One region of the Comamonas sp. CMM02 genome, then DNA from elsewhere that is predicted to be linked to it. Evidence: riboswitches for the same ligand, from Rfam matches in the RefSeq annotation. Region 1 holds a riboswitch; each other region holds the start of a gene.
What was found. Region 1 has a riboswitch for cobalamin ahead of IB213_RS07400 (TonB-dependent receptor). Riboswitches for the same ligand answer to the same signal wherever they lie in the genome.
Positions count from the first base shown of each region.

Region 1 (7,730 bases):
TTCCGACCACCTCGGCCACCAGCTTCATCAAGCCGCCCTCGCGGCCATAGGGGTAGCGCACCAGCCCCGGGTAGCGGTGCATCATGTCTGCTGCAGCAATGGCATCGTAAGTGCGCCCCACAGCGTGCAGGCCCAGGTTCAATTCACGAATGCCTGACTCACACGCCCGCAGCAAATCAAACAGGGCGGCGTCTTCGGTCTGGTGATGGAGCCGGTTGGCGGCAAGGCCTAAAAGCATGGTCTGATTCATCCTTAACAACACAGGCACTTGGTCGTGCACACTTGCCGGCAAGCATAGACCCAAAATACCAACCTATGAAACTGTCCGGGATGACTTCGCCTCCAGCACTGCGCACCTTGGCGTGGACCTGCGCTGTTGCGCTGGCACTGACGATTGCAGGCTGCTCGGCCCTCGATGCCAAGCAGCGCGAGATGATCTTTCAGCCCAGCGACCGCATCTGGCAACGCGCCAATATGCAGGGCATGGACGATGTGTGGATCAGCTTTCGCAGCCAGCACGCACAGCAGGACGTGCGCCTGCATGGTTTGTGGCTCCCCCACCGCAACCCCGAAGCACCCGTGATGCTGTATCTGCACGGTGCCCGCTGGAACGTCACAGGCTCTACGCTGCGCATGCGCAATATGCACAGCTTGGGCTTTTCGGTGCTGGCCATTGATTACCGGGGCTTTGGCCAGACCAAACCCAAAGAGCTCCCCTCTGAAATCACCGCACGCGAAGATGCCTTGGCCGCATGGCAATGGCTAGCGCAGCATCACCCCGATCAGCCTCGCGTTATCTTTGGCCACTCGCTCGGTGGCGCCATTGCGATTGACCTGGCCACGCGCGTCAACGATGAGCAAGCGCTGATTGTGGAAGCCACTTTCACCAACATTCGTGACATGGCGCGTGGTTTTCAATGGGGCTGGCTGCCTGTGGGGCCGCTGATCACGCAAAAGTTCGACTCGCTGTCCAAAATCAAGCAAGTGGGCAGCCCCGTGGTCGTGGTGCATGGCAGTGCCGACGCCCTGATACCGCAGGCGCAAGGGCAGCAGCTGTATGAAGCCGCCATCGGGCCCAAGCAATGGGTTTTAGTAGATGGCGGCACCCACCACAGCACCAACAGCGCAGGCCTGCCCCAGTACCGCGCTGCATTAAGCCAGCTGCAAAGCTTAAAAAATCCATAGCTGCTGGTGCTTGCCAGACAAGCATCAACAGCATTTTTGGCATCTGTTCTATCCAAGCGACACCACGCCCAGGTGGTTCTGCTAGCCTGCGCAAGACCGTTGGTCGACGGTCTTTTGTTTGCTACCTGGTACGTGTCTCTGTGTCATCTTCTCCTGCTTCGGTTACCGCATCTACTGCGGCCATGTCCCCGCTTTTCATCATCGGCTTGCTGGCCCTGCTGCTGGGCTTTCAGCCGCTGACCACCGATTTGTACCTGCCCGCCATGCCACTGCTGGCGCAGCAGCTCGATGCCTCCGTGTCACAGACACAAACCACGTTTTATGCACTGATTTTGGCCTTTGGCTGCTCACAGCTGGCATGGGGCCCTGCGTCTGACCGCTGGGGCCGTCGCCCCATCTTGCTGACAGGCATTGGCTTGTATGTGCTGGCAGCTCTGGGCTGTGTTTTCGCCCCCGACATGGATGCCTTGATCGCTTTTCGCGCACTGCAGGGCGCGGCCATGGGGGCGGTTGTCATGGCCGCACGCGCCATCGTGCGTGATCTGTACCAGCCTGTGCAAGGCGCTCAGGTCATGTCCAAAGCCTTGTCTGGCCTTGGCGTGCTGGCCTGCTGCAGCCCTTTGATTGGCAGCTGGCTGGCCATTCATGTGGGCTGGCGCTCCACCATGGCGGTGCTGGCTGTGGTGGGTATTGCCACCTGGCTGCTGGTGTGGCTGCGCTTTCAGGAAAGCATGCAGCACTTCAATCCACACGCACTGCAGCCACAGCGGCTGTGGCACAACTGGAGCGCCATTGTGCGCAACCGCACCTTTTTAGCCTACACCGCCACCACCACCTGCTCCTATGCAGGGCTGGTCGTCTTTCTCACCGGCTCGCCCTTCACGTTCATCGATGCACTGGGCTGGACAGCCACCGACGTAGGCTGGCTGCTGGCTGCCAATGGCGTGATCTATATCGGCGGCACCATGCTGTGCCGCAAACTGCTGCCACGCATGGGCGTGCGCAATACCGTGGCTGTGGCCGGTGCGCTGGCCATGCTGTGCGCCGTGCTGCTCATCGCGCTGGCTTTGGCCGATGTACGCAACGGCATGGCCTACGCCTGCGTGTGCCTGCTGTTTCCCATTGCCCACGGCATTCAGCAACCCTGCGGGCAAAGCGGTGCTGTCAGCACCTTCCCCAAAGCTGCAGGCATGGCCTCTGCCCTGAACGGCTGCATCATGATGCTGTTTGCCTTTGCCACCGGGCAAATTCTGGGACGCAGCTTCAATGGCACTGTGTACCCCTTGGTTTTCGGACTGGGATTCTGGTGTTTGGCCGCAGCCTTGGCATCATGGACGCTGGTGCGCCGCCACGGTGCCCCCAGCGCGCATTAAGGCACGCTGGTTTGGTTTGAACCGCTTTTCGTTTGCTGATCTTGACTGCCTCCACCCACACACTGCCCTGCATTGCCATTGCAGGCCCGACCGCCTCTGGCAAAACCAATGCTGCACTGGCGCTGGCCGCCGTTCTTGCTCAACGCGGCCAGGCCAGCGAAATCATCAGCGTGGACTCTGCACTGGTCTATCGCACCATGGACATCGGCACTGCCAAGCCCTCCGCCCAAGAGCAGGCGGCGGTGCCCCACCACCTGATTGATATTCTGGACCCCCTGCAGTCCTACAGCGCTGCGGAGTTTGTTCAAGACACCCAGCGTCTGGCTGGTGAAATCCGTGCACGCGGCGCAATTCCACTGCTGATAGGTGGCACCATGCTGTACTTCAAAGCCTTGCTCGATGGCATAGATGACATGCCTGCCGCAGACCCCGAAGTACGCGCCCAGCTGGATGCGCAGGCTGCAGAAATAGGCTGGCCAGCCATGCATGCACAGCTGGCCAAGGTAGACCCGGAGACTGCAGCACGCCTGGCCCCAGCAGACAGCCAGCGCATTCAGCGTGCGCTGGAGGTGTGGCATGTCTCCGGTCAACCGCTGTCCAGCTTTCATCAATCCAAAAAAAGAGCTGAAAACGCACAGCCTGCGTTCGATTGCACCCTCTTTTCTTTAGAACCCAATAACCGCGCCTGGCTGCACGAGCGGATTGCCCAGCGCTTTGACGACATGCTGCAAGCCGGCTTTCTGGACGAGGTCAAGGCCCTGCGCGCACGCGGCGACCTGCACCTTGATGTCTCCAGCATGCGCTGCGTGGGCTACCGTCAGGTGTGGGAAGAGCTGGACTGGCAAGAACGTCAGGGCAAGCCGAGCATCAACATGCATCTGGTGCGTGAAAAAGGCATTGCCGCCACCCGTCAGCTGGCCAAGCGCCAGATCACCTGGCTGCGCAGCATGCCCCAGCGCCACACCATTGCCTGCGATGACCCCATGGCCACCATGCATCTGGTGCAAGCAGCCTTGTCTGTGGTGCAGGCTGCCCAGGCACCCTCCAAAGCCTGAATGACCTCATGTGCAGGGTGCTCAACCTACGTTCTGACACACGGCTGCGCCTTGTGCAGGCCTAGGATGCATGTATTTGCTGGATCAAGGAGCCGCCCATGCCAAGCCCCCGCTTTTCGTTATTACCGCGCTGTCTCAGCTATGCAGCGCTGGCTGCCAGCCTGCTGATCTTGTCTGGCTGCGCGCAGGACCATTACTACCAGCCCTCTGAAACATCAGCCAGCCAGAAAAGTGGCGTAACGGTGTACGGTGAGATTGACACCAGCGTAGTGCGTACACGCTAGCTAGCCCTAGAGCCTGCAGCTACAGGCCGTCAGCATTGCGCTGCGACGGTTACCAAACGCTACGTTATCATTCACTAACTGCTCCCAATAGGGAGCAGTTTTTACGTGATCGGTGCCCACAAGCTGTTCTAGCAAGGGTTAAACGGGAAACAGGTGCGCTACACCCACTGGTGCCAGCCATGCCTGTGCTGCCCCCGCAACGGTAAATGCGATTAACTGCGTCATCAAACCACTGGAGCCCTGGCTCTGGGAAGGGGACGCAGCTGCCTGACCAGACAACGCATGAGCCCGGAGACCGGCCGAAACGTACTTGAGCGGATGTGCTGCGGGGTAGCTCAGACGCGCACAGCATCCGCTGTGCGCTGAGCACCGGCCACGCAGCCCATCCATGTGCGGCACACCACATCTTGCGGGGACGCAAGCCGTGGTCAGATGGGTCTTCTTCATGTCATTCCGTTTTTCCCGGTGCTCACTGGCTGTGAGCGCCGCCTTGTCCGTGCTTGCGCACGGTGCCAGCGCCCAAGAAACTTTCAACACCCCGGTGACCGTGTCTGCTACCCGCATAGACATGAGCGACCAAGATGCGCCCTACGCCTCTGAAGTCCACACCCGCAGCGATATTGAACGCTCTGGCGCCAGCTCGCTGTTTGATTATCTGGCCCAGCAAACCTCGCTGCAGGTCACACCCAGCTACGGCAACCGCTACGCCCCCCAAATCAGCATGCGTGGCTACGGCAACGATGGCTTTCAGAACCTCGTCATCTCCGTCAATGGCCGCCGTCTGAACAATATCGACATGGCACCGCAGCTCATCGGATCGATTTCCCTGAGCGACATTGAACGCATTGAAATCACCAAGGGCAGCGGCGCTGTCATGTTCGGCGATGGCGCTACTGCCGGCACCATTCAGATTTACACCAAACCCCACAACGGCGTCAGTCTGGAGACCTATGCCGGCAATTACGGCAACCGTGGCGCGATTGCCACTGCAGGCCTGGTGCGTGAAAAGTTTGACCTCTCAGCCACGCTGGACCACAGCAAGGCCGGCGGCTTCAGCGACAAAGATCCTTCGGGCCACAAAGACCAGTCAGAAGCCAACACCTGGCGTTTCGCCGCTGGTGTCAAGCCCGTCGACAACCTGCGCTTGGACTTTGAAGCTGGCTCCTCGCACATTGATACGCGCTACCCCAGCTCACTGACACTCAAAGAGTTCAATGCCACGCCGGGCATGAACAAAAACAGCCTCTATACCCAGCAAAAACTGCAAACTGACCACTGGAGCCTGGGCGCTGACTACCAGCTCAACACGCAATGGAAGCTCTCTGCGCGCCACCACGCCGAGGACAAGTCTTCGCTGTACCCAGCCTCTAAGTTCGCCTCAGACTACCGCTACATCTCCAACGAGCTGGCCTTGCAATACCAAAATGATGCTGTGGTCATCAACGCAGGTTTTCAGGATTTTGATGGCGTGCGCTCACAAGTGGACAACCGCACGACCAAAGACAATCGCGCACTCTTCCTGCAGGGCCAGTACATGCTGGATGCGCTCACGCTGTCGGCGGGTGTTCGCCGGGAACAGGTCACATACCGCTACAGCCCAATCGCAGGCCAGTCCATTGAATCCGACAAACGCCTGACCTCTTGGGAGCTGGGCGCCAACCACCGCCTGTCGCCCCAGCTGGCCTTGTTCGCCAACTACAGCGATGCCTTTGTTACCCCCGATGTGGATCGCTTTTTCACCACAGACTGGATGACCGGCATCACATCCTTTAATGGTTTCATTGAGCCAGCCAAGGTACGAACGCTGACCGTGGGCGCCAACCACAACACCGAGCGCAACCGTCTGAAGTTGTCTGCTTTTTACGCGAAGCTTTCCGATGAAATCTATCTGGAACCCTTCTCGTTCAAAAACACCAACATCGACAAATCGCACAAATACGGTATTGAGCTGCAAGACCGCCTGCAAATCTCGCCCCGCGTGACTGGCCATATCAACTACGCATGGACGCGCGCCATCATTGACCGCGAGAACGATGGCGCCGGTGCATTCAACGGTAAGGAGCTGCCTGGCGTCTCCCGCCACAGCATTGTTGTGGGCCTGAATGTGCGTGTGGCAGAGCACGGCAACCTGCACCTGTCGCACACCTGGCGCAGCAGCACATGGGCAGCGGGTGACTTTGACAACAACAACGTGCAAAAACAGCGTGCGTTTCAAAGCACTGATGTCACCTACCGCCACCAGCTGGCCAAACACTTTGAGATGTACGCAGGCATCAGCAATCTGTTCGATCGCAGCAACGGCATCTGGGTGCGTGACGACGCCATTTACCCAGTGAACTTTGAACGCACCTGGAAACTGGGTGCGCGCATTCAGTTTTAAGCACCTTCACACAGGCTGATGTGCATGTCGCAATCCATGCAACATGCATAAAAACAGCTGCCAGCGCTTATGAAAAAAAGCACTGGCAGCTGTTTTTTTTAGCTCATTGCTTTGCCAGAGAAACTTCAGGGCAACGCAGCAGGCCTGCCTGCCAAAGCGGTCTCACTGCCCGTGCAGCGCCACTTCCTGCTCCACCTCGGCATGCATTTGATGCATGCGGCTCGAAGGTGCTTTGCCCAGCAGGCTGAACACCACCACCGAGATCGATGACAGCACAAAGCCGGGGATGATTTCGTACATGCGAAAGATCGGATACACCTCTTTGTGGGGCACGCCATACATCTTCCACAGCAGCACCGTGACGGCGCCCACAATCATGCCGGCCAACGCGCCATTACGCGTCATGCGGCTCCACAGCAGCGACAGCAGCACAATCGGGCCAAACGCGGCACCAAAACCGGCCCATGCATAGCTCACCATGCCCAGCACCATGGACTTGGGGTCTTGCGCAATCACAATCGCAATCACCGCAATCGCAAACACCATGGCACGGCCAAACCACACCAGTTGCTTGTCACTGGCTGTCTTGTGCAAAAAGGTTTTGTAGATGTCTTGCGTGAGGGCGCTGGAGCACACCAGCAACTGGCACGACAAGGTAGACATCACCGCCGCCAGCACAGCAGCCAGCAGCACGCCCGCAATCCACGGGTTAAACAGCAGCTTCACGGCCTCCAGAAACACCGTCTCTTCATTGGCATTCACCATGCCCGCCACATCAGGGCGCTGGCCAAAAAAGGCAATGCCAAAAAAGCCCACGGCCACCGCACCGCCCAGGCACAGCATCATCCACGTCATGCCAATGCGGCGTGCCTTGGGAATGGTCTTGACCGACTCAGCGGCCATAAAGCGCACCAGGATGTGCGGCTGACCAAAGTAGCCCAGCCCCCACGCCAGCAACGAGACAATCGCCACCACGTCCAGCTTGCCCACCATGTCAAACGCACCGGGGCGTGTGACCTCAATCACCGCTGCCGATGCAGCCACACCGCCATCGGCGTAAATCACCATCAGCGGGGCCAAAATCAGCGCCGTAATCATCAGCGCAGCCTGAATCGTGTCAGTCCAGCTCACGGCCAGAAAGCCACCAATGAACACATAGGCCATGGTGGCCAGCGCCCCCACCCACAGCGCAGTCTGGTAATCCATGCCAAACATCGACTCAAACAGCCGCGCCCCAGCCACCACACCGGAGGCGCAGTAAATGGTGAAGAACACCAAAATCACCACAGCAGTGACGATGCGCAGCAAGCTGCTGGTGTCTTCAAAACGGTTGGTAAAGTAGTCGGGCAAAGTCAGCGCATTGCCCACCTTCTCGGTGTACACCCGCAGCCGGGCCGCCACAAAGCGCCAGTTCAGCCACGCCCCCATACACAGACCTACGGCAATCCAGGCT
Region 1 covers NZ_JACUZW010000002.1:482,943-490,672, reverse strand. Annotated here, with positions in the region: gene IB213_RS07425 (methylglyoxal synthase) at 1-238, opposite strand, end outside; gene IB213_RS07420 (alpha/beta hydrolase) at 331-1,185, shown strand; gene IB213_RS07415 (multidrug effflux MFS transporter) at 1,368-2,558, shown strand; gene miaA (tRNA (adenosine(37)-N6)-dimethylallyltransferase MiaA) at 2,600-3,613, shown strand; gene IB213_RS07405 (hypothetical protein) at 3,712-3,897, shown strand; cobalamin riboswitch at 3,991-4,216, shown strand; gene IB213_RS07400 (TonB-dependent receptor) at 4,343-6,277, shown strand; gene putP (sodium/proline symporter PutP) at 6,440-7,730, opposite strand, start outside.

Region 2 (7,730 bases), on a different contig from region 1:
GAATGCATAGCCTTGCAGCTGCTCGCCAAAATATTCAACCATGTCGTTGCGCTCGGCTTCACCGTGCACCAGCACGTCCAGATCCAAAGCCTCTTGTTCGCGAACGCTGCGTTCGATTTCAGCGCGCATGGCAGCTTGATAGGCTGCGTAGGCCAGACGTCCGGCCTTGAATTGACTGCGCGCATGGCGAATTTCAGCCGTCTGCGGAAAAGAGCCAATCGTCGTCGTGGGAAACAGTGGCAGCTTCAACAGCGCAGCCTGCTGCGGTGCACGTACGCTGTAGCTGCTTTGGCGCTGACCCAACTGCGCATTGATCTGCGCCAGCGCTGCCTGCACCTCTGGGTTGTGCACTCGATCAGAAGTACGGCGCGCCTGCAGTGCCGCACTATTGGCTGCCAGCTGCACGGAGACGGCCTCACGCCCTTGCGCAAGTGCTTGACCCAGCAAGCGCAGCTCATCGAGCTTTTGAATAGCAAACGCCAGCCACGACTGCACTTGGGCATCCAGTTTTTGTTCGCTGTTCAGATCCACGGGGACGTGCAGCAAAGAGCATGAAGGCGCAATCCACAGTCGCTCCCCCAGACGCTCAGCCAGGGGTTCAACCCAATCGAGCACATCACTGAGGTCAGTTTTCCAAATATTGCGTCCACTGATCACGCCAACCGACAGCACCTTGCTGCCTGGCAACAAACCGATCAGCTGCTGAACGTCATCACGGCTACCGTTGACAGCATCCACGTGCAAGCCGGCCACTGGCAGGTTGGCCGCCAGGTGTTTGTTATCCAGCAAAGCCCCAAAGTAAGTCGCCACCAGCAGTTTCACGCGGCATGCTTTGAGCTGGTGGTAGGCCAGGTTGTAGGCATGCTGCCATTCAGAATCCAGCTCAGTCACCAGCCAAGGCTCATCCACCTGCACCCATTCCACGCCCTGCTCGGCAAGCGTGTTCAGCAGCTGTGCGTACACCGGCAACAGTTTTTGCAGCAAGTCCAGCTTGTTGCTGCCGTCTTTGGCCTTACCAATTGCCAGGTACGTGACAGGGCCCACGATCACAGGCTTGGCATTCACGTTCTGTGACTTTGCCTCTGCCAGCTGCGCCAGCAGGCGCGTGGCATCGAGCTGGAACTGCGTGTCTGCAGTGAACTCTGGGACGATGTAGTGGTAATTGGTGTCAAACCATTTGGTCATCTCACCGGCAGCCACACCACCACAGCAGTGACTGTGCCCATCAGTGCCCTGTGCCGAACGACCGCGGGCTACGCGGAAATAGTTGTCCAGCGCATCCCCATGAAAGTGCTGCACACGTTCGGGCAAATTGCCTAGCGTGAAGCTCATGTCCAGGACTTGGTCATAAAAAGAAAAATCACCCACAGGCACCAGATCAATGCCTTTTTGACTCTCCCAGTGGCGAGCACGCAAGTCTGCCCCCAGACTTTTCAACGCTTCGCGAGAGCTCTCGCCCTTCCAGTACGACTCCAGAGCGAACTTCAGTTCGCGCTGAGCTCCGATACGGGGAAAACCTAGGTTATGAATGGTCGTCATTTGATTTTTCTTTGCCAAAAGTTGCAATGACCGCATCGTATTTGGCTAGATCAATGACGTAAAATGGTCTTTTCTCACATATAGATGAATTTCAGACATATATATGCTCGACCGCATCCATCTATCCATCATCAAAGAGGTGGACCAGCAAGGCACACTCACAGCCGCAGCTGACGTCCTGTGCTTGACCCAGTCGGCACTCAGTCACAGCATTAAAAAACTGGAACAACAACTGGGCACCACCATCTGGACGCGCGAGGGGCGCAACGTGCGTTTAACCCAGGCGGGGGAATATCTCTTGGCAGTGGCCAATCGCGTGCTGCCACAGCTGAACTTGGCCGAAGAGCGCCTGATGCAATTTGCACAGGGTGATCGAGGAGCCCTGCGCATTGGCATGGAGTGCCACCCCTGCTACCAATGGCTGCTGAAAATTGTTTCGCCCTATCTGGCGGCCTGGCCCGACGTGGATGTGGACGTCAAACAGAAATTCCAGTTCGGTGGAATTGGTGCCTTGTTCGGTTACGAAATTGACCTGCTGGTCACTCCAGACCCTTTGTTCAAACCCGGGCTGCATTTTCAGCCCGTCTTCGATTACGAACAGGTTCTGGTCGTCGCCAGCAACCACCCACTGGCTACAGCCGAGTTTGTAGAACCACGGCACTTGTCCAAGGAGGTGCTCATCACCTATCCGGTCGCCACAGACCGCCTCGACATTTACAACCAGTTCCTTTTGCCTGCAGGCATTGCACCACGCAGGCATAAAACGATTGAAACCACAGACATCATGCTGCAGATGGTGGCCAGCAACCGTGGAGTGGCCGCCCTGCCCCGATGGCTGGTGCAAGAGTACGCCAGCAAAATGCCCGTGCGTCCTGTGCAACTTGGTGCACGCGGGATTGCCAAGCAAATTTACCTGGGGGCCAGAGAAGCGGACTTGTCCACCGACTATTTGCGTGCGTTCATTGAGCTGGCTCGCCAGCCACTGCAAAAGACGCTGGAGTCATGAACACCCAGTCTGTTACCAATGGCTACAAAGCCATGCAGCTTGTGGCCTGGAATGTGGCTAGAGGCAATCACCCAGAGTGGATGTGGTGAACTGCCCCCCATTCCCCATTACCCCTAAAGAAGTTGGGCGCAAGCACCGCTCAAATCCCGGCCAATCGCTGCCTCAAGACACACGCGCAGCGTGCTCAAGAACACCTTTAAACGGTCTCGCAATCGATTGAATTCAAAGCAAAAACGAGGTTTTCAACCGCCAGACTTTTTCGCCATCAGTGCAGATTCTGGGGGCTGCATACCACCAAAACACAAGACAAGGCAGTCCGCCAATCCTTTTTAAACCGCTTAGAATTCACCCCGTTGGTGCACTTGTCTGCGCTCTCAGGCAAGTGTTAAACGGGAATCAGGAGGGGCGTTCAAACGCTCTAACCTGAACTGCCCCCGCAACAGTAAGTGCGGCGTGAAACTCATGGTTCACACAGTGACACAAACAGCCACTGAAGATAGTTCTTCGGGAAGGCGTGTGACTTATGCCCCCAGTCTGGATACCGACCAACACACGGTGTTACCCGCCTTGAGCAGGTAACACGTTTCTCAAACCGTACAGGCGGGGACGCCTGGGTGGTTGAATTTGCCTACCGCACGCACTTCTTAGCGCACCCGCATCCATGCGGGATGCCTGCTTGCGTGCTCTGTGCAATCAACGCCCATCCTCGCCAGACTTGGTGCTCTCGTAGGCTTCATGATCAAAATCTTCTCCAAACCTAATTGCGTTCAATGCTCCATGACGCTGCGCACCTTGGATCGTCAGGGTGTCTCGTACCAAGTAGTTGACGTTTCACAAGACGCGGAGGCAGCTGCACAAGTTCAAGCATGGGGCTACCGCCAAGTGCCTGTGGTGCAGTTTGGTCAAGAGCATTGGAGTGGTTTCCGCCCTGAACGACTAGCCGCAATCTCTGCCACTACCTGAAATGGCTCGCTGGGTTTTCTATTCATCGAAAACTGGCAACACCGCACGATTGCTGAGCAACGCAGGCTTGACTGGACTGCGTATTCCACGCAGCCCAGACGAAGAGATGCCCAAAGTGGATGCTCCATTCATTTTGGTGACCCCTTCGTTTGGTGACGCGACAGGCAAGGGAGCGGTTCCCAAAGCTGTGATTCGATTTCTCAATGCCCCAGAGCATCGCCAATGGTTGCGAGCTGTGGTCGCCTGTGGCGACCGCAACTTTGGGGTCACTTTTGCGCAAGCTGGTGATGTGATTGCGCACAAATGCCAGGTACCACTGCTACACCGCGTTGAAATGGCGGGCACTTCCAGCGACTGGCTTCGCCTGCAGCACATCCATCAGCACTTTCCTCTCAATTCCAACGCCATGGATGCTTCGTTATGACCCCTATCTCTCCGACTAAGCTGGATTTCCATGCATTGAATGCCATGCTGAACCTGCCCGACGACAAGGGACAGATTCAGTTTGATGCAGACCGTATGGCGGCTCGCCAGTACTTCCTGCAGCACGTCAATCAGAACACCGTATTTTTCCATTCGCTGGAAGAAAAACTCGACTATCTGCGCACAGAAAACTTCTACGAAGCCGAAGTTCTGGACGCTTACAGCCCCAGCTTTGTAGAAGCTATCTTCAAAGCAGCGTTTGCCAAGAAGTTCCGCTTCCCGACCTTCCTGGGTGCCTACAAGTACTACACCGCCTACACCCTCAAAACCCGTGACGGCAAGCGCTATCTGGAGCGTTTTGAAGACCGCGTGGTCATGGTGGCACTGGCACTGGCACGCGGTGACGAAAAGCTGGCCATGCGCTTGATGGAAGAAATCATTGCTGGCCGCTTTCAGCCCGCAACGCCCACCTTCCTGAACGCGGGCAAGCGTCAGCGCGGTGAGCTGGTCTCGTGCTTCCTGCTGCGCCTAGAAGATGACATGGAAAGCATTGGCCGCGGCATCAACTCCGCGCTGCAGCTGTCCAAGCGCGGCGGCGGTGTGGCCTTGCTGCTGAGCAATCTGCGCGAACTGGGCGCCCCCATCAAAGGCATTGAGAACCAGTCCTCCGGCGTGATTCCTGTGATGAAGCTGCTGGAAGACGGCTTCTCTTACGCCAACCAATTGGGTGCACGCCAAGGCGCAGGTGCGGTGTATTTGAATGCCCACCACCCCGACATCATGCGTTTCCTCGACACCAAGCGTGAAAACGCTGACGAGAAAATTCGCATCAAGACCCTGTCACTGGGCGTTGTCATTCCTGACATTACGTTTGAGCTGGCCAAGCGCAACGATGACATGTACTTGTTCTCGCCTTACGACGTAGAACGCGTCTATGGCAAGCCGTTTGCCGACATTTCGGTCACCGAGCACTACAAGGCCATGGTGGACGACCCGCGCATCAAGAAAACCAAAATCAAGGCGCGAGAGTTTTTCCAGACCATCGCTGAAATTCAGTTTGAGTCGGGCTACCCGTACATCCTGTTTGAGGACACGGCCAACCGCGCCAATCCGATTGCTGGGCGCATCAACATGTCCAACCTGTGCTCAGAAATCTTGCAGGTCAACACCCCATCCGTGCTGGATGAAGATCTGGGCTACAAAGTCATTGGCAACGATATTTCCTGCAACTTGGGCTCGCTCAATATTGCCACGGTCATGGACAGTGGCAAGCTGGGTGACTCGGTAGAAACCGCCATCCGCGCACTGACGGCTGTCTCGGAAATGAGTGCAGTGAACTCTGTGCCTTCCGTGCGCCAGGGCAATGATGACAGCCATGCAATTGGCTTGGGCCAGATGAATCTGCACGGCTACCTGGCGCGCGAGCAGATCCATTACGACAGCCCTGCAGCAGTGGAGTTCACCAGCGTTTACTTTGCTGCGGTGGCCTACCACTGCCTGCGTGCATCGTGTCTGGTTGCGCAAGAGAAAAAACAACGCTTCGTCGGGTTTGATCAGTCCAAATACGCCACCGGCGAGTACTTTGACAAGTACATCACTCGCGACTGGCTGCCGACATCTGACACCGTGCGCGCGCTGTTTGAGAAAAACTCCATGGCACTGCCAAGCCGTGCCGAGTGGGAGCAGCTCAAGCAAGATGTCATGGCACACGGCCTGTACAACCGCAATCTGCAAGCTATTCCACCCACAGGCTCGATCAGCTACATCAACAATTCCACCTCGTCGATCCACCCTATCGCCTCGCGCATTGAAATTCGCAAGGAAGGCAAGATCGGTCGCGTGTACTACCCTGCCCCGTTCTTGAATAACGAGAACATGGCGTATTACCGTGATGCCTATGAGATTGGCCCCAACGCCATCATTGATGTGTACGCCGCAGCCACGGAACATGTGGACCAGGGCCTGTCGCTGACACTGTTCTTCCCCGACACCGCCACAACGCGCGACATCAACCGCGCCCAAATCTACGCCTGGAAAAAAGGCGTGAAGACCATTTATTACATCCGCCTGCGTCAGCTGGCTTTGGAAGGCACAGAGGTCAAGGCCTGCGTGTCTTGCACCTTGTAATTGAAAGACAAAGAGAGAGTCATGACATTACTGACCCAAGCCATCAACTGGAATCGCATTGAAGACGAGAAGGATCTGGAAATCTGGAACCGCGTGACAGCCAATTTCTGGCTGCCAGAAAAGGTGCCACTTTCCAATGACATCCCTTCATGGGCCACACTGCGCCCCAATGAGCAGCAGTTGACCATCCGTGTGTTCACCGGTTTGACGCTGCTGGACACGGTGCAAAACCAGATCGGCGCACCATCGTTGATGCACGATGCAGTCACACCCCACGAAGAGTCGGTGCTGTCTAACTTCACCTTCATGGAAGCGGTACACGCACGCAGCTACTCGTCGATCTTTTCCACCCTGTGCTCGACCGCAGAGATTGATGAAGCGTTCCGCTGGTCTGAAGAGAATCCTTGGCTGCAGAAGAAGGCAGAGCTCATCTTGAATGAGTACAAGGCCATGGAAACACCGCTCAAGAAAAAGATTGCCTCAGTCTGTCTCGAGAGCTTCTTGTTTTACTCCGGCTTTTACCTGCCTCTGTACTGGTCCAGCCGCGGCAAACTGACCAACACCGCCGACCTGATCCGCCTGATCATCCGCGATGAAGCCGTGCATGGTTACTACATTGGCTACAAGTTTCAGCTGGCGTTTGCCAAGCTCTCGGCTGAAGAGAAAGAGGACATCAAAGCGGCCGCTTTCGGCATGCTGTATGACCTCTACGAGCTGGAGTGCCACTATGCAGCAGAGCTGTACGACCCCGTCGGCTTGACCGAGGACGTTAAACGCTTCATGCATTACAACGCCAACAAGGCGCTGAGCAACCTGGGTTTTGAGCCCATGTTCCCTGATGACCTCTGCCAGGTAAACCCAGCCATCATGGCTGCACTCAGCCCCAGCGCTAACGAAAACCACGATTTCTTTTCCGGCTCAGGCTCTTCCTACGTGATAGGCAAGGCCGTAGCCACCGAGGATGAAGACTGGAATTTTTAAACGCTGAGCACTTGCAATAATCGGGGCGCTAGAAAGATAAAAATACAGGAGTCGTGCAAATGCCAGACTGCTTGTACTTTCTGTCCGCCCTTGCATGATTGCGCACGCAGCGGCTAAAGCCCGTGGGCTCGCATAGTGCTGCAAATCCCAAGAATGCCTCTGTGCCTCCAGCACCGAGGCATTTCTTTTGCCTGCTTCAGTCGCGCAAGCAAGGCTCAAGCAGCTCAACGCACGCGCGCTGAAGCACATAACGGCACAACAAAAAAGCCCCAAAGGCATGGCCTTATGGGGCTTGGGAACAGGTGAAAGCGTTTACTTCAGCTTGGTACCGCAATTGCCACAAAAGGCATCAGTTTGGTTAACTGGCTCATGGCACTTCGTGCAACTGGTCTGCTCAGAGACCTGATCGGAAGTCACATCCTTGGCAGGTGGCTGTGCATCGACCTGCAGTGCAGCGGCAGCTGATTCTTGCTCCTGCTGCTCAGCGTCCATCCGTGCAACGGCCTGTGCATGCTGCTCCGCCTCTTGCTTCAATCTTGCCGCTTCACGTTCTGCAGCCAAAGCAGCTTGCACCTTGGCTTGCTCTGCAGCCGCAGCTTTTCGGGCTTCGTTAGCCGCTGCCACTTCTTGTGCTTTGTCAGCAGCCATTTGCTTGGCGCGTTCAGCTGCAGCCATGGCTCGCTCCTTGGCA
Region 2 covers NZ_JACUZW010000003.1:404,075-411,804, reverse strand. Annotated here, with positions in the region: gene metE (5-methyltetrahydropteroyltriglutamate--homocysteine S-methyltransferase) at 1-1,539, opposite strand, end outside; gene IB213_RS11415 (LysR family transcriptional regulator) at 1,643-2,545, shown strand; cobalamin riboswitch at 2,883-3,110, shown strand; gene IB213_RS11410 (glutaredoxin family protein) at 3,281-3,508, shown strand; gene nrdI (class Ib ribonucleoside-diphosphate reductase assembly flavoprotein NrdI) at 3,510-3,932, shown strand; gene nrdE (class 1b ribonucleoside-diphosphate reductase subunit alpha) at 3,929-6,058, shown strand; gene nrdF (class 1b ribonucleoside-diphosphate reductase subunit beta) at 6,080-7,039, shown strand; gene IB213_RS11390 (zinc ribbon domain-containing protein) at 7,352-7,730, opposite strand, start outside.
Region 2: another riboswitch for cobalamin. It lies ahead of IB213_RS11410 (glutaredoxin family protein); the one in region 1 lies ahead of IB213_RS07400 (TonB-dependent receptor).

Region 3 (7,730 bases), on a different contig from region 1:
CTCTGACTTGCGGGTGTATCGCGATGTCTTCGCAGGGCCGCTTGAGTTCTTGCACTTCGTGGAGCAACGTATGCGTGCGAGCATATCGAGCACACTGCGCCTAGACGACGAACTGGATCATTTTGGTCTCTACCTTGCGCACAATCAGTACGCCAAGTATGCAGAGTCTCTGGCGGAGAGTAATGCTAGGGTGCAGTTCAACGGCTATCGCTCGTCCATCGACAGGTTCTATACTGAAAAATTGCTTGCACCAAATACGGCGCAAGCACCGTTGCAGCAAGTGCCGCATCGACTTCACGAGATCATCAATTTTTTGATGTCACAGTCGCAGTCAGGCAGATCACAAAATGCAAGTTACCTACTCGACTTACCATTTGACGTTCGCGCAGCACTAAATGATTGGATCGATTCGGAGTTAGCAGATGTCGTTGCTCGGGGCCGCTGCGTACCGATGTCAGTGGTAAAGGAAGGACGCCTGACAGTCGTGCTGGGGATCAAGCGCGTGGTGGCCATGGCGCACGACAAATCTGTTGAGCACTGTCGGACAGTCATGGCTGCTTCAGGCGAAGATGCCCGTATGCTTCTAGAGCTGACCTATGACGATTTAGTGCTCTGCGAGCTGTCGATGACATTAGTAACGTTGAAGGGCTTGTCTAATGCTGAGGTCGAAGTCTTGCGTGAACAAGCCAAGACACTCAAGGAGCGACGAGTTGCTCGGTCGACGGTAGAGTTCGGAAAAATAGGTCGCAACGAACTGTGTCCCTGCGGGAGCGGGAGTAAGTACAAACGCTGTTGCCTGAAATGACAACGTCGTTGTCGTGGATGCATTGGCGTGGCCCGCTAAGCAGTCGCTGGCGAGAGGCTGCTTCTGGCCGTTCTGCGACCGTCGCAATTCGACCCTTTGCAGCCATTCATTGCGTAATTGCACGACAGGCAGAAATCGGAGTTCAGCGGTCACCTGGCGTTGTTTTTCTGGTCGGTATTCACGACCGTCAAGATTCGAGAATCGCAGGAGGGGCGGCTAGGGCCAGTTGCAGGGACAGCACCAGCCAAGACATGCTACGCCAATGGAGGTCGGTAGGACGGATCTGCCTCACGCAAGTTGAAGCGCGCGCAATCGAGGTCGTTCTTGTTGAACAGGGAGGCGAAACACGTTTCGAGCATGATGCTTTCGAATGACAGGTGCAGCGCTCCGTGCTTCGCGAGGCTTTTCAGGCCGCTCCTGATGTCGGAGTTGGGCTTCACTAGCCGCTTGGCCAGAATGACGGGCGAATACTTCTTTAGCAGGCCATCAATTGTTGTCTTAACGTACTTTTTCGAAAGCGAAATATCCATCGCCTCACGGATGCGCGCATCGAATTCATGGACCAGCGCCTCATCCGATTCGGGGGGGCTGACGGTGGTGCGCCTTGCGGCCTCACTCATCGCACGCAGGAACGCGGGTAGGCGCGGCAGCGTGGGCTCGACCGACCATGTTTCGTGATGGTCGAGAAATTCCGGGAATTCACCCGAGTTCAGTACTGCATACAATGCATTCCTAGCCGCGTCAGTAATCTCGAACGGCGGAGAGAGCTCGGCCCGGCCGGTTCGCTCGACCGCGACCTTTGTATAGGGCACTTCCTGCGCACCCCCCTCGACCACCTCGTCGATATGCAGCCAGTAGGGGTGGTAGCGTTTGTCCGGGTGCCCGCTGCTAGTCGATGTCCAGCAGAGAATCCAGCGGTCAGACCGCACCATATCGGATTCGAGGAACGACATTGAGTTTTTAACCGTCCCGGGCGAAACGATCTGATCGGTGTATGCGATGTTGCCGAGCCCCCAGCACACGTAAATTTCATCGCCGGACACCGGTCGGTAAGCATCCAATGCGGTAGCACGCGCATCGTTGCGAATTACGCCCTGCTTGATCGCGCGATCCCAAAGCGCACGCAGTTCAGCGAGGCGCGCGAGTTTAGCCGAAGTGGTCGGATAGGCCATTGCTGCCTGCTGTCGGTAGTCATCCACCCGCGCGCGCAATTCGAGTAGCGTCCGCGCATCCTCGACAAGGAAACCGGCTTCCTGTAGTCCTTCGGCGCTCAGGCCGTTAGCCGTCAGGTTGAAGCTGCCGACCGCTGCACTGTGCTCTCCGAGGTAAATCTTGGCATGCAAGTTGTCGAGGAAATGGACGTGTTCCCAGCCGATCGCTTCGGCGATCTCGACGATCGCGGCGGGGTTAGTGCCGACAGTCGGAGATACCACGATGTCTTGGAGTTTCTCGGGAACGATATAGGCTTTCCAATCGATTCCGACGTACGCGACTGCAATCTGGATCGGTGAAATCTCACGCAGCCCACACTGAATGTCACTGCCGTGAATGAACTTCATAGTTTGAGAACCTTTTATTGATCAATATGTTGTCGTGGTGACATCGATGGGCCTGTCACCGGTCGTCATCAGCATGTGACACGCGTGGAGGGGTGGCGACCCCGCGAGCTCGATGTCGTCGGTCACCCTAATGTTGGGTTGACGACGTGCGATGCGACTGACACGATACCTTGCTATTGGGCCGTTTCCAGCGCCAGCAAGAGACTGCAAATTGAGATGTTGAACGTGTCGGCGCTTTGGGATCATTGCTGATACTCGAATGACGGAGCGGGTCGACCGTTGGGCGACTCAAGATGACCGGACTGCGACAGTCGCAGATCGACCCATTGCTGTCATTTAATGCGTATCCCTGTCATCGTCGCTCCTGGTTGTTGGCTCAAGAGTTGCATGCGCTTGTTGAGGTCAAAGAGCATTTCCATGAACGTCTCGTTGAAGTAGCTGCGCATATACAAGCTCATACCTGGAGCGAGGTCATCTGGGAATTTGATGCACTCGCGCATGGTAAGACTGAGATCCTCGCATGCAGCCAAGGTGTTATAGACGATCATCGCTAGGGCAGGCATCAGAGGAACGATGTTGTTAGCCCCTCTTTCTTCGTCAAACCAAACGTCCATATCCTTGAAGGCCGTCATTCGTTCTTGGATAGCGAAACCATCTTCCATAACCAGAAGAGTTTGAATGGGAGTTCCGCAGTGTACAAGGTTATCCCTAAACGCCCGGAGACTCATAAAAAAGCGAGTATGACGGCAGTACCAAGCGACCAGCCTGTCAGGCATCGAAGTACGCTCTTTGATTTGTTCGAAGCTGGCTTCAGCGCCGTTGTAAACAACGACCTTGGAAAACGTCTGCCGATCTTTGAGACTTCTCTTTTGCTGTGAAAAGTTGGAGAAAGTTACATCCTCCCATAAGCGGGATATCACCTCCTGCAAAAAGTCGAAGATTCCTCTGCACAAGAAGATCAGGTATTCAACCTCCGTGACAGCCATCCTTGACACACCCTCACCAAGTACCGCTCTAGAGGTGTGCAAGTGCTTGATCTTGGCTATTGAAGCGGTGAGGTTGAAAATGTCATCCATCAGCCCTCCAACCGCTTTCTTGACCGGAGGAAAGCTTGCTTGTTGGGCAATAAAGGTCAGGAAGTCAAACTTAGTATCGTTTGTTGATGCTGGCTCGGACCCGAAGTAGAACATTTCCGCCGGTCTAACAACCTGCATCTCCATCAGTTTTCCTCCTGCAGGCACCCACATACGCCACGCTTTTTGGCTATAGAACAATGTTGAGATGAGGAATCGTCCTTGGACGTTCTGAAGATCGATAAATGGGATGTCAGTGAGTGAGTAGGTCGGTTCTTCAGGCATTCAACAAGGCTAGTGACGTGAAACTGGCTGGAGTCTAATGACTTCCTTTACGAATAGAAAGTGGCGTCTCACTGACTGCTCGAGGTCGAATGCAGCCGCCTGTATCCCGTGCGTCCTAAACGAATTGGTCTGTAGGATGGTCTATAGGTTTCATAAATCTCGTCGCAAGGCGCATGAAATATAGGCTCGGGGCGGAAGCTGCTTTCCGCCAAATTCAGGGTTCAAAGCAACCCATAAAAGTCCCGAAAGGGGCTTTTTCATTGCTGAAATTGCTTGGTGCACCGTTTTTCCGATCACCTGCCGTTCGCTGCTAGCACCGGCAATCGACATACACGTCGCTTGCGCACGCCTGCCCCTTCGAAAAAGACGATGCACGCTTTGCCAAAGCGCCAGCTGTTCAATGGCGCTGCCGCTCGGTGCGGAGATTTGCCACGATATACTGCGCAGCTTATTGAATGAAGATGCTGTGCACAACTGATGTGCACCATGTTTTTATTCAATTTCGTACAACAGGTGCTCGGGTTCACTCCCGGGTTAAACGGGAACAGGGTGCAATGCCCTGGCTGCCCCCGCAACGGTAAACAGATAAATCCGACTCGAGGCTCTTGCATGCAGTGCAAGGGCCAGCCACTGATGTTTTACGTGGCCTCAACATGAGGTGCGCGGCAACATTGGGAAGGCGAGCGGCAAGCCCAAAGCCATCTGTGAGCCCGGATACCGGCCTGTTTGAACGCTGTGCAACATGGGGTTCACCCCCCTCTTCGCCAGCATTTGCAACGACCGTCTGCGGGGAGCAGCGTGATGGCAACAAGCTAGTGGCAGGACCAGATACCGGCCCACAACCCTAGCGAGATCTCATCAGCAGCAGGCAGGCGGTCAGCATTCTCTGATCACCATGAATCATTTCAAATTGCCTGCCGTTCTGATCGGCTTGGTGCCCGCCTCTATGGCTATCGCTGCTGAGCCTGCTGCTGTGCATATCGGCATTGAGCAGACGCAGGAGGCCATACCTTCCAGCACTTATGCACTGCCTGTACTGCCAACAGTTGAGGTCCTGGGCAATGTCGGCCTGGGCCTGTCGCAAGCCAGCACCTCCGGCAGCCGCACTGGCATTGCCACGCGCGACTTGCCAGCCAGCCTGGACTATGTGGACGAACAAACCTGGCAAGAGCGTGGCGACAGCCGCATGGCCGACATCATTGGCCGCACCGTAGGCATGACGCCGCTGTCGCCTACCAGTTACAGCAGCCTGAACTTTAGCGCACGGGGCTTTACAGGCACCAATTCGGTTGGAATTGCCGAAGATGGCGTAAAGCTGGGTGTGGCCTCCAGCACCACGCCCTACCCCAGTGATAGCTGGGGTTACGAGCGCGTCGAAGTGCTGCGCGGCCCAGCGTCTATTTTGTACGGCAGCGGCACCGTGGGAGCAACAGCCAACGTGGTACGCAAGCAGCCCACGCGCGAGCTGATGCGTGAAGTGATGGTGGGTGCTGGCTCGTACGACACAGGCCGTTTAGGCCTGGGCATGAGTGGCCCTCTGGGCGAAACGCTGAGCTACCGCATGGACGTGTACGGCCACACCAGCAGCGGCGAGCATGCAATGAGCCAATCCCACGGTAGCAAGTTCATGAGCACCTTGCGCTGGCAACCCAGCGGCGTACTACGCGCAGAGTTGCTGGTTGACAGCAGCGACCAAAAACCGGCCCGCTACTTTGGTACACCTACTCTCAATGGCCGCATCGTGAAGAGCCTGCTGGGCCGCAACTTCAACACGCAAGACAGTGCCATCAGCATCAAGGATCAACGTGTGCGGGCGCGCGTGGAGTACCAGCTCAACGACCAGCTGACCGTGCGCAATGAGCTCTACCACTTCAAGGCAGACCGCTACTGGCGCAATATTGAGGCGTACAGCTACCGGCCAGCAACTCAGCAGATTAAGCTTGCAGACTATTTGGAACTGTCGCACGACCTGGATCAAACCGGCAACCGGCTGGAAGCTGTCGTCAACGCCGGTACGCACAAGCTGGTGCTGGGATGGGAGGTGAGCAAAGCCAAGTTCCGCTTTGCCCGCAATGATTACGCCGGTAGCGACACCATCGGGGTCAATGATCCAAGATGGAGTCACTGGCCCAATACTTCGCCGCTGTTGCCCAACTTCCGTACAGAGGCCACTACGCATGACTTTTATGTCGAAGATGCCTGGTCACTGTCTGAACGCTGGCTGCTGCTGGGTGGCATCCGCCAGGGCGTGACTGATATGTCGCGCTACCCGGTATCTGGCGTGGGTGCTTTTGACACACGTTTGCACGGTACAGCTTGGCGCTTGGGTAGCACCTACGCACTGAACGCACACACAAACCTTTACGGCCAGTTCACGCAAGGGCATGACCCCGTCGGCAACATCCTGACGCTCAACACCACCAACAAACACTACAAACTGACAACCGCCCGCCAGGTGGAAGTGGGCCTGAAGCAGCAGTCTGCAAATGGACATAGCGAATGGACCGTCGCGGCCTACCGCATCGAGAAAAATGACATCGTCACGACCGACCAGCAAACGAAGCTGCAAACACAAGGTGGCAAGCAATACTCGCAAGGGCTGGAGTTGACTGCCGCGCTGCGCTTGACCCCACACTGGCGTATTGACGGCAACCTCGCGCTCGTAGATGCCCAATATGACGAGCTGATCAAAAGCGGCCAGGACCTCAGCGGCAAAACCCCCTCCAATGTGGCACGCCAAACTGCCAATCTTTGGGTGCACTACAACACCGTCAATGCCATGGGCTACTGGCAGGCATCACTGGGTGCGCGCGCTGTAAGTACACGCTTTGCGGACGATGCCAACACGTCCCGAAGCCCCGGCTATACCGTATGGGATGCTGCTTTGAGCTGGAACCCCAGCGCCCGCACTACCTACCGCCTGACGGTACGCAATCTGACCGATAAGCTTTACACCTACTCAGCAGTCTCTTCCGCAGTCTCTAACAGCGGTGCGGGGCAGGCTTATCCCGGCGAAGGCCGTCGCTTTGATGTGACTGCAGAGTTCGCGTTCTAATCTGCAAATTTTATAAAAATAAGAGCTATCAGCGCTTGTATTTAAACGATTTCACATATAAAACTATATGAAAACCGCAGTATTCATGCGCAAACAGCTCTTATTTTTAATATCCTCTTTGCTGACCAGCGCAGTGCTGGTGGGCTGCTCTAAAGAACCGGTGGCCACAGCCTCCCATGCTGCGTCATCCAAGCCAGACATGGCGCAAGCGGCTGCACCGCCGCGCGGCCCCATTACCGTGCCCGTGTGCGATCAGCCCACCACCTATGACCGCGTACCGCAGCGCGCTGTGGTCCACGGCATCAATCTCATTGAAACATTTCTGTACCTGGGCTTAGCTGATCGTCTGGTCGGTTACGGTGGCTTGCGAGACATCCACCGCCTGCCACCCGCCATGCAAACGCAGCTGACACAGGTACCCGATCTGTCGAACCAGAACATGAATCTGGAAACCTTGTTGAACGCACAGCCAGATTTTGTTTTCAGCGGCTGGTCTTACGGTTTCCGCCAAGGGCAGATCACGCCCAACGGCCTCAAAGAGCTGGGCATTGCCAGCTATGTACTGACTGAATCGTGCATTCGCCAAGTGGCGCGTGAACGTGTCTCGCTGGAAGACACTTTTGCAGACCTGCTCACGCTGGGCCGTATTTTTGATATCGAAGCACTGGCCCAGAAACTGGTGGATGGCCAGCGCGCCCAGTTGAAAAGCATCACCGGCGCACTCCAGCATGTGACGCACAAGCCCAAGGTGTTTGTGTTTGACAGCGGCACCGACATTCCCGTCACCACGGGCCCCTATGCCATGCCACATGCCATGATCGAAGCAGCGGGGGCCAGCAACATTTTTGCCGACCTGAACAGCAGCTGGATGCGAGGCAACTGGGAAGACGTGATTGCGCGCAACCCGGACTGGATTGTCATCGTGGACAACGACCAGCCCACACCCGACGGCA
Region 3 covers NZ_JACUZW010000003.1:779,813-787,542, forward strand. Annotated here, with positions in the region: gene IB213_RS18135 (YecA family protein) at 1-805, shown strand, start outside; gene IB213_RS13080 (phospholipase D family protein) at 1,060-2,364, opposite strand; gene IB213_RS13085 (hypothetical protein) at 2,697-3,722, opposite strand; cobalamin riboswitch at 4,217-4,463, shown strand; gene IB213_RS13090 (TonB-dependent siderophore receptor) at 4,618-6,777, shown strand; gene IB213_RS13095 (ABC transporter substrate-binding protein) at 6,896-7,730, shown strand, end outside.
Region 3: another riboswitch for cobalamin. It lies ahead of IB213_RS13090 (TonB-dependent siderophore receptor); the one in region 1 lies ahead of IB213_RS07400 (TonB-dependent receptor).

Region 4 (7,730 bases), on a different contig from region 1:
GCCAGGCGCCACGGCATTGACCGTAATGTTTCTGCCGCGCAACTCGTTGGCCAGAACATGCACCAATCCTTCAACGCCAGCTTTGGCTGCAATATAGGGTCCGTATTGCGGGAAAGACTTGGCAATCACGCTGGTTGAGATTGCAACAATGCGGCCGTTGGCCTGCAGGTGCTCAGCTGCATGGGCCAGGACCAGAAAAGCGCCTCGCAAATTGGTATGAATGGCGCGGTCAAAAACCTCGATGCTGTCAGCAGCGATGGGTGCCAGGGGCATCGCACCAGCGCTATGCACAACGACGCTGGGGGTGCCGAAGGATTCGAGCGTGGTGGCAAAAAGCCGCTGCACCTCGTCGGGTTCAGATACGTCGGCCTGTACAGCAATGGCTGCGCCGCCAGCTTCTTCAATCGTCTGCACCACTTCCTGTGCCTTGGCAGTGTTGCCAGCGTAGTTGACGACAATGTTGAAGCCATCAGTTGCCAGGCGCAGGGCAATGGCACGGCCAATGCCTCGCGAAGCTCCCGTAACAATGGCGGTCAGTTTGGGGGGTGTGATGCTAGAAAGCTTATGCATGATCAATCCTTGAAATGGCAGCAGGCGCAAGAGCACAAGACAACCGCAACGCAACCCCAGGCATGGTGGCAAGCGTTGCCTTGACAGCTTGATCTGTGAAGGCAGCGCTAGACACATTCTGAGGCTCAACTGCAAAAAATCGGTTTACGTTCATGGCTCAATGCTTACGGTGAATGCGAGAAGGTGCACTGAGGCACGGCGCTTTTCAGTCCAAAGAGCGTGTTGCTCGTGGGGCATGAACGCAATGATCGTGATTGACTGCAAATGAATAAATGGTATGAAATTGACTTGTTAATTCAAAAAAAGCCAACAATCAATATTTCATGGATCGCTTCAGCGCTTTGCAACTTTTCACTCGCATTGTGGAGCTGGGCAGCTTTACTCAGGCAGCCAGCGCTTTGAATATTCCACGCGCAACGGCAACGCATGCCATCAAAGAATTAGAAAAAAAGCTGGGTGCGCGCTTGCTGGATCGCACCACGCGGCAGGTCAAACCTACTTTGGATGGGCAATCTTTCTACGAACGCAGCAAGCAGATACTGCTCGATCTGGAAGACGCACAAGCGTCTCTGAGTACGCATATCAAAAACCCCCATGGAACCCTGCGGCTGGATTTGCACGGAGCGCATGCCACGCTGATCATCTTGCCGCGCATTGGCCAGTTCAGGGCACTGTATCCACAGATTGACGTGGTCATCAGCAGTGGCGACCGCCTGGTCGATCTGGTCAAGGAGGGTATCGATTGCGTCGTACGCGCAGGCCATCCGCAAGACTCTTCGCTGGTTGCTCGCAAGCTGGCCGACATGCAGGAAATCATCTGTGCCAGCCCTGAATATCTGGCGCGACATGGCATGCCTGTACATCCCCGTGAACTGCAGGCACACCAGGGTGTTGGATTTTTCTCCAGAGGCAGCAGCAGTCGCTACCCTTTCACGGTCATTGTGGATGGGCAGGTCGCCGAATTTGAAGCGAGCGGCTGGCTCTCAGTCAACGATGCAGAGTGCTACACCAGTGCAGCACTTGCCGGTTGTGGACTGATACAGGCCCCCCGCTTTCGCCTGCAAGAGCACCTGCAAGCCGGGCGTCTGGTGCAAGTGCTTGAAAAATGGATGTGTCCTGCGCGTCCGGTTTTTGCGCTGTATCCATTTCACCATCAGCTTTCACCCAGAGTGCGGGTGTTTATCGATTGGGCCTGTGGTGTGTATGAAGACAGGTTCACTCCAGCGCAGGCTGGCTAATGTCACCTCAAGCATTGAAATGTGGTTCCGAACGCCGGGGGCTTGTCTGAGGGGGTGCTGCGCGCCATGTGCGTGCATTCTTTCGCTGGCTCGGGTGCTGCTGCTTCCAAGGCCTTGTGCCTTCAGGCGCACTCGCGATATGTGCCAGTTTGCAAGTACTGCCCATCTGCAGCGAAGGCCTCCAAAAGCGGCTGATATGGGCGTTCAGGAGATGGGCTCAGCACAAGGCAACGTTGTCGGCATCCAGTGACGGTGGGCGTAAAAGATCTTCGTTCACCCCCATCTCCAGGCTGGCGCGCTCGACAGCTTGCCAAAGTGTCGCTGGCATTTGCAGTATCTCTTCAGGGGACTCAGCACTGGCAATCCAGGCACTGATTTCACGGTGCTGTTCATGGGTCAGCAAGTCAAGATTCAGCATTTCGTCGATTGTTTTCATTGTTTGGCGATGGGTGATTTTTAGACGGACACTCATCCAAGATGGTGCCAGATGCTGTCAAAACTAGAGCCGCGTGCTTGCCAATTACCAATTTAAGGCCGGGAATGCGAAGTATTGCCTCAACGGCCTTACCTGCCTCACAGGGCGCTTGGCACGACTGAACTCCAATGGCCGCAATGTCGTGCACATGGCCAAGAGTGTTTTTGCAGCGCCAGTCTGGCAGTGGGGATGCGCGGCACGGTCTCTGTGCACCAGATGTCTGGCATCTGACTCTTATAATCAGCGCCTACGAACGGGAGTCCTGCCGCGCAAACGCACGGCGGGGTGAAACGGGAAGTCCGGTGACCTCAAGGCTTTGGCCTTGAACATTCCGGCGCAGCCCCCGCTGCTGTAAGCCTGACAGACACACTTTAATGCCACTGGATGACATATCCGGGAAGGCGGTGTGCCCTGAATGACGGCGAGCCAGAATACCGACCTGTTCGAACGCAGTTGTATGCCACGGGGTGTGGGCCGTTTGCTGACAGGCCCAGTCTCACCTCATTGTGTGGCCCAGGCCCGCCGCACACATCTCCTCCTCCTTGCATGCCTTTCATCGTGTAATGGCTCGGGGAGAGCATGGACGAACAGTTCAAACAGCTGCATGCCGGGCGCATGCAGGAAAAAAAGGCACAGGTTCTGGCCGCAGTAGAGCGTGCCCAGACAGAGCGTGGCATCGTTGTGCTGCTCACAGGCCATGGCAAAGGCAAGACGACTTCTGCATTTGGCATGCTGTACCGCGCACTGGGACACGGGCTGCGTGCGGGTGTGGTGCAGTTCATCAAAGGCACGCACGCTACGGGTGAAATCACGTTCTTGCACCACCTTGGTCTGCTCGGTCAAGGGCCAGCGTCTCAGGTGCAATACCACGCCATGGCAACAGGTTGCACCTGGCAGCGCAGCGACTGGGATGCCGACAAGCCCGCAGCCGATATAGCGTGGCAGGCAGCGCAACGCATGCTCTGTGATGACAGCCTGCGTCTGGTGGTGCTCGATGAATTGACTTTCATGCTGCAGTACGGCTATCTGCAGATGGAGCACGTACTGCAAGCCATCAGAAACCGGCCACAAGGGCAGACGGTGGTGATAACTGGTCGCTCTGCGCACGCGCAGCTGACAGCGCTGGCAGACACCGTCAGTGACATTGCAGAGACCAAACATGCATTCAAAGCCGGGGTCAAGGCACAAGCGGGCGTAGATTTCTGATGCGCTGGACTTTGCCTTCATGCGCGGTCGTGGCATTTTTGTGTGGGCCTTTGTGGGCTGATACGGCTCAGCTGCCAACTCTCATGTCCACCAATATCTGTGCCGATACCCTGGCATTGAGTCTGGCTGATCCTTCGCAAATTCTTTCGCTCTCGCGTCAGAGCCAAGATGCGCAGCGCTTTTCCATGGTGGCCCAGGCTAAAAAATTCCCGTCGAACTTAGCTACCGCAGAAGATGTGCTGCACAGCAAGCCGCACATTGTGCTGGCCTCGCGCCGCTGGAATGCCCGCCACCAGACGGCACTGCTCAAACGGTACAACGTCCAGATCGTGACCGTGCCATTTCCCACCGATTGGGACGGCATCTTCAGCAGCACCCGCCAGATAGGCAAAGCCCTGGGCAGAGAGCCGGCCGCGCAAGAGCTGCTGGAGAGTCTGTCGCTGCGTTTAGCGCAATTGCACCAAACTGCGCGCCCGTTCAATGCCCTGTATTTGCGGCCCAATGGTGGAAGTGCTGGCAAGCAGACCCATGTGGATGCGGTGCTCACGGCCGCTGGACTGCGCAACCACGCCACAGCACTGGGCCTGCATGGATGGGGGCGCATTGATCTGGAACGCATCGTGCACAACCCTCCAGATATTTTCATCACCCCCGGTCTGGTCAACGACGTGGCATATGCCCGCTCTGGACTGAGCCGCCATCCACAGATGCAAAAGCTGCTCCAGCGCATTCCAGTGGTGGCCTTGGCGCATAACGACTGGGGTTGCAGCAACTGGCTGTTGATTGAAGCGGCAGAGTCGGTAGCCGCGCAGGTGGATGCCTTGCAGCTGCCATTGACCAGCACTCAGACTCTGGCGCACGAGGTGGGCAAACCATGAATGCAATCCCCGTGCGAGCTGGGCTGTCAAATTTCTCGAATGCCTGGGTTTTGAATGGTGCTCTATTGGCAGTGCTGCTGATGCTCAGCTGTATCTCGCTGGGCATCGGCTCGGTGTCCATCGGCGTCACCGACTGGTGGTCTGTGATCCTGCAGCAGCAGGCCACTGATTTGGCGCTGCGGCACCAGTCAATCATGCAGGAAATCCGCCTGCCCAGGGTCGTGCTGGCAGTGCTGGTGGGCATGTCGCTGGGCATGGCCGGGGCAGCTTTGCAAGGGCTGCTGCGCAACCCGCTGGCCGAACCGGGTCTGCTGGGTGTCAGCTCCAGCGCTGGTTTGGGCGCCGTGCTGTGCATCTATTTTGGGCTGTGGCACTGGAACGCCTGGCTGCTGCCCACCGTGGCTATGGGCTGTGCAGCAGCGGCAACCACGGTGCTCTACCGTATTGCCAGCAAAGGCGCGAGCAACCTCACCTTGATTTTGGCGGGTGTCGCCATGTCGTCGCTGGCTGCTGCCTTGACATCTCTGGCGATCAATCTGGCACCCACGCCCACCGACATGCAAGACATCGTGCTATGGCTGATGGGGTCTCTGGCAGACCGCAGTTTTGATGAGGTGCGCCTGTGTCTGCCGTTTATCGCGCTGGGCCTGCTGATACTGGCCTTCAGTGGCCGCCAGCTCGATGCGCTGACGCTGGGTGAAGATGAAGCGGCCAGCATGGGCGTGAATTTGCCGCGACTGCGTGCACAAATCATTGCAGGCACCGCGTTGTGCGTGGGGGCCAGCGTGGCGGTCACCGGCTCCATTGGCTTTATCGGGCTGGTGGTGCCGCACCTGTTTCGCGGTCTGGTCGGGTATCGACCTTCACGGCTGATGCTGCCCAGCGCTCTGGGTGGCGCAGTGCTGTTACTCAGCGCTGATATTGCGCTGCGACTGCTCAGTGGCCGGGTAGAGCTGATGCTGGGCGTAGTCACAGCCTTGATTGGTGCCCCGTTCTTCTTTTATCTGGTGGTGCGTGAGCGCTGGAGGAGCCGCTGATGCGCACACTGGCCATTGAATCGCTGCAGGTTGACTGGGCTGGCAAGACCTGTGTGAAGGATTTGTCCTTTGAGGTGCAGTCCGGTGAGCTTTTCGCATTGATAGGCCCCAATGGGGCCGGAAAAAGCACGGTGCTGCGTGCTATCGCGCAATTGCTGCCACACCAGGGCCGGGTGCTGCTGGATGGTCAGGACCTGGGGCGTCTTGCACCGGGCCAGCGGGCCAAACGGCTGGCTTATCTGTCTCAGGGTGACCAGGTAGCCTGGCCTTTGCAGGTGCGTGACTTTGTGGCGTTGGGGCGTTTGCCGCACCAAAGCCGGTTTGGCATCCGCTCAGCTTCAAGCGCCGATGAGCAGGCCATTGATACAGCGCTGAGCGCGATGCACCTGCAAGCTTTTCAGCACCGCCATCTCAATGAACTTTCAGGTGGTGAACGTGCCCGCGCCCGTCTGGCCCGCGCCATGGCTGTGCAGGCGCCGTTGCTGCTGGCCGATGAGCCCGTGGCTGCACTTGACCCCTACCACCAGCTCAGCGTGATGGAGCTGCTGCGCTCTCAGTGCAACGCCGGTCAGGCTGTTGTGGTGGTGCTGCACGACCTGACGCTGGCCAGTCGCTTTTGCGATCGGGTTTTACTGCTGCAAAGCGGCTCTGCCGTGGCCTGTGGTGCACCGCGCCATGTGCTCACGCCAGCAAATTTGCAGCACGTCTATCAGGTACAGGCCATGCACGGCGAGCACGAGAGCCAGGGCTACGTTGTGCCGTGGCGCTGCCGGCCGGTCACTCAATGAAAACCTTTCCCGCGTGCGCTGCAAGCAAGCCACATTCTTTTGAACGAACAACAGGACACTCCATATGACAAGCAACCACAAAATCCCTGCAACCATCGTGACGGGTTTTCTGGGCAGTGGAAAAACGACGCTGTTGCGCCACATTCTGAACAACGCCAATGGCCGCCGTATCGCCGTAATCGTCAACGAGTTCGGCGAACTGGGTATTGATGGCGACATCCTGCGCGGCTGTGGCATTGGCTGCGAGGATGAGCAGGGCGAGCAAAGCGGACAGCTGTATGAACTGGCCAACGGCTGCCTGTGCTGCACAGTGCAAGAAGAGTTCTATCCCGTGATGCGTGAGCTGATTGCGCGCCGTGGCGATATCGACCATATCCTGATCGAAACCAGCGGCCTGGCGCTGCCCAAACCACTGGTTCAGGCCTTTAACTGGCCTGAAATCAAGAACGCCTGCACGGTAGATGCAGTGATCACCGTGGTCGATGTGCCCGCTACTGCTGCAGGCCAGTTCGCAGCCAATCCGGCAGCTGTGGATGCCCAGCGCAGGCAAGATCCAAATTTGGACCACGAGTCGCCCCTGCATGAGCTGTTTGAAGATCAGCTCATGTCCGCTGACCTGGTGGTGCTCACCAAGCTCGACCAGTCCAGCAGCGAAGATCGGGCCACAGTGGAGGCCATCGTGCGCCAGGAAGTGCCTGCACAGGTGAAGATTGTGGCTGCCGATCATGGCCAGATCGATCTGGCTGTGGTGCTTGGCCTGTTCAGCGCATCGGAAGAAAGCATTGATGAACGCCACAGCCACCATGGGCATGAAGAAGGTCAGGCGCACGACCACCACGACCATGACGAGTTCGACTCAATCGTCGTCAAGCTGCCTGAAATGGAGCGCGAAGCTTTGCTGGAAAAGCTGCAGGCCATTGTCTCCGAGCAAACCGTCTACCGCGTCAAAGGCTTTGTTGCCGTGCCCGGCAAGCCTATGCGTCTGGTCGTACACGGCGTGGGCAAGCGTTTTGACAGCTACTTTGACCGCCGCTGGACAGACACCGAAACGCGGCAGACCTATCTGGTGTTCATTGGCCACGATCTAGATGAAGCCGCTATTCATGCCCAGCTGGCCACCCTGACCGCTGGAGCGCACTGATGCATTTGCTCGCAGTTCAGCCCGGCGGCTTTGTGGACGATGAAGCCTTTGTCTCCAGCCTCGGACAGTCGCCTGCCGATGTGGTGGTGCTCAGCGCTGCCGACACCACGCTGTCGTTGCTGGCCGACGCTTATGCCCACTTGCAAGGGCTGAACGGCGAGCAGTTACCCACGGTGCGGCTGGCCAATCTCATGCATTTGCGCCAGCCCGCTTCGGTGGATTTGTATGTAGATGAGGTGCTGCAGCACGCCAAGGTGATCGTGATTGACCATCTCGGTGGTGAAAGCTACTGGCCGTATGGCACAGAGCGCATTCGCGAAATCTGTCGCCTCAAGGCCATCACGCTGGTCATGTTCTCCGGGGACACCACGGAGGATCTGAATCTGCTGCGCAAAAG
Region 4 covers NZ_JACUZW010000003.1:217,713-225,442, forward strand. Annotated here, with positions in the region: gene IB213_RS10510 (SDR family oxidoreductase) at 1-570, opposite strand, end outside; gene IB213_RS10515 (LysR family transcriptional regulator) at 894-1,808, shown strand; gene IB213_RS10520 (hypothetical protein) at 2,026-2,244, opposite strand; cobalamin riboswitch at 2,522-2,741, shown strand; gene cobO (cob(I)yrinic acid a,c-diamide adenosyltransferase) at 2,863-3,489, shown strand; gene IB213_RS10530 (ABC transporter substrate-binding protein) at 3,573-4,367, shown strand; gene IB213_RS10535 (iron ABC transporter permease) at 4,364-5,404, shown strand; gene IB213_RS10540 (ABC transporter ATP-binding protein) at 5,404-6,192, shown strand; gene cobW (cobalamin biosynthesis protein CobW) at 6,257-7,333, shown strand; gene cobN (cobaltochelatase subunit CobN) at 7,333-7,730, shown strand, end outside.
Region 4: another riboswitch for cobalamin. It lies ahead of cobO (cob(I)yrinic acid a,c-diamide adenosyltransferase); the one in region 1 lies ahead of IB213_RS07400 (TonB-dependent receptor).